Regions from separate parts of the Mucilaginibacter sp. 22184 genome, predicted to be linked through region 2. Evidence: riboswitches for the same ligand, from Rfam matches in the RefSeq annotation. Region 2 holds a riboswitch; the other holds the start of a gene.

Region 1 (2,207 bases), on a different contig from region 2:
ATCTGTATTGGGCAGGTTATAATACAGGTATATACCATAGCTATTATTAACGGTTTGCGTAGCCAGCGAAGCCGCGGTTGATGAGCTGGTGCTTTGGATATCAATAGCGGCAGGGCCCAAATTACTTTTGGCTAACCCTGGTACATTAGGTACGGAGTACGAACCATAAATAGCATTCCAGCTGTAATCAACTTTTGAGCCTACGGTTACGCCATTAAAGCTTAAGCGCGATGCTGCCGGGCCATAAAAGTAAAAAGAGATGATCTTGTTGGGCATCAGCTGTCGTAAGGCGGTTACCAGGTACACAAATGAGCTGGAGTTAGGTTGCCCGGTACCGTTGGTGCCGTAATCGGCATATTCATCGTCAAAGTCAATACCGTCTAGCCCGTAGGTGTTTACCGCGTTGGCCAGCAATTGGGCAAATGCCTGGGCGGCTGCCTGGTTGGGAAAATTACTAATACCCGCGCCCTGGTGATTACCCAAAATAGATAGCAATACCTTAATGCCTTTAGCCTGTAAGGGCTGTATCTTGGTGGCTTTATTATTTAATACAGTAGTTACCTGCGGATTAAAAAATAGCTCGGCTTTCTGGGTGCTGGTGTTATAATTGATATTGGCTGCGAAAATAATACCGATATCAAAAAGCGGCTGCCCGGTTGATAAGGTATACTTGCCCACATTCAAAATATCATTGCTGTTCACCTCTACGTAGCAAACGCCCTTAGGACCGCTAACACCAATAGCGTTGGTGCTTAATTTTGATGCGTCATTGTCGGTTTTCGGGGTGGGCGACAGATCTTTTTTACAGGCTGCTGTAAATAGCAGCGAAAGGCCTAATAAAGCAACAGATGCTTTGGTAATTGAATTAGATGTTTTTCTCATGGTCGGTTGTTAAATTGGTTTTATAAATTTTTAATAGGTTGTAAGTTCAAAAGCGGTGTTTTATCCATAGGCATCTGCTATTTTTATAGGTAACGGCAAAAATTAATGGGAATAAGTTAATAGGGGATGAGTCGGTGTTAAACGATTTAGCAATATGATACGCGTAGTTAAATATCTCATAAATATGATATCATTTTTGTTTTTCAATATTGTAGCAGGCATATAGGCAGGTTTTATATGCGTGATGATTTAATTGGTTTACAGTGATATAGACAAGCAATAATCAGGAATTGCCTACAAGGTTTTAAAATTTTTATTGTACAAGTTAATATTTTTATTTCGATATGTTTTTCTATAATATATCTGATCATGATATACCGGCATAAATGAACAAGAAAAACTACATTTGCTATGGCTTTAGGGGTATTCTGTACAGAATTGAGACAAACCCTTTGAACCTGATCCGGCTGATACCGGCGTAGGGAAAAGTCGGGAACTATTTCTGCCCGTTTGCTCAGTCCCGAGCCCTGTAAGCCCTGTTTTTATGAAAAGCATAAATCATGAATAAAAAAACACATAGTTATCCATCCGTATTAACCATAGCCGGGTTTGATGGCATTGGCGGCGCGGGTATCCAGGGCGATATCAAAACTATTTCGGCATTGGGTTGCTACGCTACTTCGGTGCTTACCGCGCTGCCGGTACAAAATACCCGTGGGGTGCAATCTGTTTATCCTATTCCTGCTGATGTAGTAGAGGCGCAGCTGCGTGCCGTATTGGATGATGTTTTCCCGGATGCTATCAAAATAGGGATGGTACATACTACGGCTATTGTAGACTCCATTGTAAATACGCTGCAGCAATATCCAAAAGTGCCGGTAGTGTTTGACCCGGTGATGGTATCCACCAGCGGGCACCGGCTCCTGGAGGATAGCACCATAGCCGTCATCGTTAAAAAACTGTTTCCGCTGGCTGCCGTTATAACCCCGAATCTGGATGAGGCCGCTGTTTTGACCGGGGTATCCATACACACTGTAGATGATATGCAGGCAGCCGGTAAAAAGATCATCGAGCTCGGAGCCCGGTCGGTATTGCTCAAGGGAGGTCATCTAAATGCTATAAAATTAACCTCCTTATATTTTACCGGCGATGGCCAGATACAAGAATTCAGTTTTGAAAAAATAGATACGCCAAACACCCGTGGAACCGGGTGCACCCTGTCATCGGCCATAGTCAGCTATATCGCCCGGGGAAGTTCACTGTCGGATGCGGTAGCATTGGCGCAAGAGTATGTTCACCAGGCTATACTGAATGGGAAAGATGCG
Region 2 (2,207 bases):
TCATGAATGTTTTTCCCGGTTGATAAATCCATAATAGTATCAGCTCCCCAACGACAGGCCCATACCGCTTTTTCTACTTCTTCTTCAATACTGGAAGTAACCGCCGAGTTGCCGATATTGGCGTTGATCTTCACCAAAAAATTACGACCGATGATCATCGGCTCAATTTCGGGATGGTTAATATTGGAGGGGATCACCGCACGGCCTGCGGCAACTTCCGAGCGAACAAACTCTGGCGTTATGTACCCTTTTGGTGTATTTGCACCAAAACTATGACCGGGGTGCTGATGACTCATCACCTCGTATTGCCCATTCAATTGCTCTTTTAACAGGTCGATGCACTGATTTTCGCGAATCGCGATGTATTCCATTTCGGGGGTAATAATACCTTTTTTTGCGTAGTGCATCTGCGATACGTTCATACCCGGTTTAGCTCTTAAAGGCTTACTTACGTGCGCAAAACGTAACTCATCCAGGCTTTGATCGTTTAAACGCTGTTGCCCATATTGGGAGGAGATGCCATTGAGTTGTTCCACATCATTCCGGTTCGTGATCCATTGCTCACGTAGGCGGGGGAGCCCTTTTTTTACGTCGATAGTGGCGTTTATATCGGTATAGGGGCCGCTGGTATCATAAACGGTAACGGGGGCATTGGGTTCTGTTTCGCCAAAGCGACCATGCAGTTTAGTATCGCTTAAACTAATCTCGCGCATGGCTACTTGTATATCATGCAGCTGTCCCTGCACAAAAACTTTTCTGGAGGCCGGGAAAGGCTCGGTAGTTAATACCTGGCCGGTTGGAATTTTTTCTTGCTTCATACTTATACAATTATTGAATTATTGATTTAGTGAATTAGTGATTGGAGCTAATTATTGATTTATTGATTTTTTGAAGGGGGGATTCATTTGCACATCATAATTATTGAATTATTGAATTAGTGCGTTCTATGAAGGGAAACTCATTTGCACATCCGCATATTTGCACATCTAACATCACCCTCCCTGGGTTGCTTTGATGATGACGATTTGATCTTGGTGGCTGACCTGTTGATCTGCCCAGTTGGATCGCGGAATAATGACCTGATTAATGGCTACGGCAATGCCTTTTGGCTGGGCATCAAATACAATAGCCAGCATTTGCTGTACATTGCACACATCGGTAACCTGGTAAGTTTGTTGATTTACGGTGATTTCCATTCTGCATCTAAAATTTCGACTTTAGGAATGGCCCCGTTTACATGGAGGAAAGAAAAAATAACCACATAGGGTTATCGTCACTTTTCCCTTCGGCAGTACTAACTGCATCAGGTTCAAAGGGTATTATCTCAGTCCATTAAAGGACACCCCTAAAGTTGCGGTAAACTTATAAAAAAATAGATAATTCAAAGAATTTTCAACTTTTTTAAATTCTTTGAATCCTACTGACATAAGGCTGTCACTAACCATAGGTTTCTTTGTAATACAAAATCAAAACAAAAGAAACCATGGAAACAAATGCAATCCCACAAGTAGAAAATTCAACTGCCCAGTTCATTTCACCTGAAACTTTTTTAAATAATTGGCAAGGACACCGCGGCCTAACCAGAAAAGTCATTGAGGCTTTTCCGGAAGATAAATTATTTGGTTATTCGATAGGAGGGATGCGTTCATTTGGTGTAATGGCTGTTGAAATTATGGATCTGTCACAATATGGTGTTGAAGGTGTAGTGACTGGTACATGGAGATCGGCCGAAACGCTTGATCATGCCACAGAAAAAGTAGCGGTTGAAAGTAAAGCGTCCATCTTGCAACGCTGGGATCAGATCACCCAGGAATTGAACGAATACTGGCCACAAATTTCACCCGAGCGTTTTCAGGAAGTGGAAGTAGCTTTTGGTGCTTATGAAAATAAAAATATCAATACGATACAGTATGTTGTAGACAACGAGATCCATCACAGGGCTCAGGGATACGTTTTTTTGCGTAGTTTGGGTATCGAGCCACCTGCATTTTGGGACAGGTTTTAAGCCAGTCCTTCTAATCACAAGCAGCCTGGTTGAGGCTGCTTGTGATTATTTTAAAGTAAAACCTATTTCGTATTCACAGTTGAATTTTGGTTATGAGCATGAACCAGTACCCAGAGATTATCAAAATGATGATCCATATTCTTATACGGCTATATCTCTATATCCTGCCTATCCTTTAACGCGTCAGTCAATTTTTTGTTAA

Evidence for each region. A riboswitch is a leader RNA that binds a small molecule or an ion and turns the genes downstream of it on or off. The one in region 2 is predicted to bind thiamine pyrophosphate.
Region 1: it holds a riboswitch for thiamine pyrophosphate, as region 2 does, so the genes downstream of both, thiD (bifunctional hydroxymethylpyrimidine kinase/phosphomethylpyrimidine kinase) here and thiS (sulfur carrier protein ThiS) in region 2, are expected to answer to the same signal.

What each region holds. Positions count from the first base shown of each region.
Region 1 is NZ_JBQEPI010000010.1:8,944-11,150, forward strand. It holds gene ACTJKG_RS21490 (endo-beta-N-acetylglucosaminidase H) at 1-882, opposite strand, end outside; TPP riboswitch at 1,292-1,384, shown strand; gene thiD (bifunctional hydroxymethylpyrimidine kinase/phosphomethylpyrimidine kinase) at 1,443-2,207, shown strand, end outside.
Region 2 is NZ_JBQEPI010000005.1:25,641-27,847, forward strand. It holds gene thiC (phosphomethylpyrimidine synthase ThiC) at 1-818, opposite strand, end outside; gene thiS (sulfur carrier protein ThiS) at 993-1,196, opposite strand; TPP riboswitch at 1,264-1,357, opposite strand; gene ACTJKG_RS12120 (DinB family protein) at 1,484-2,005, shown strand.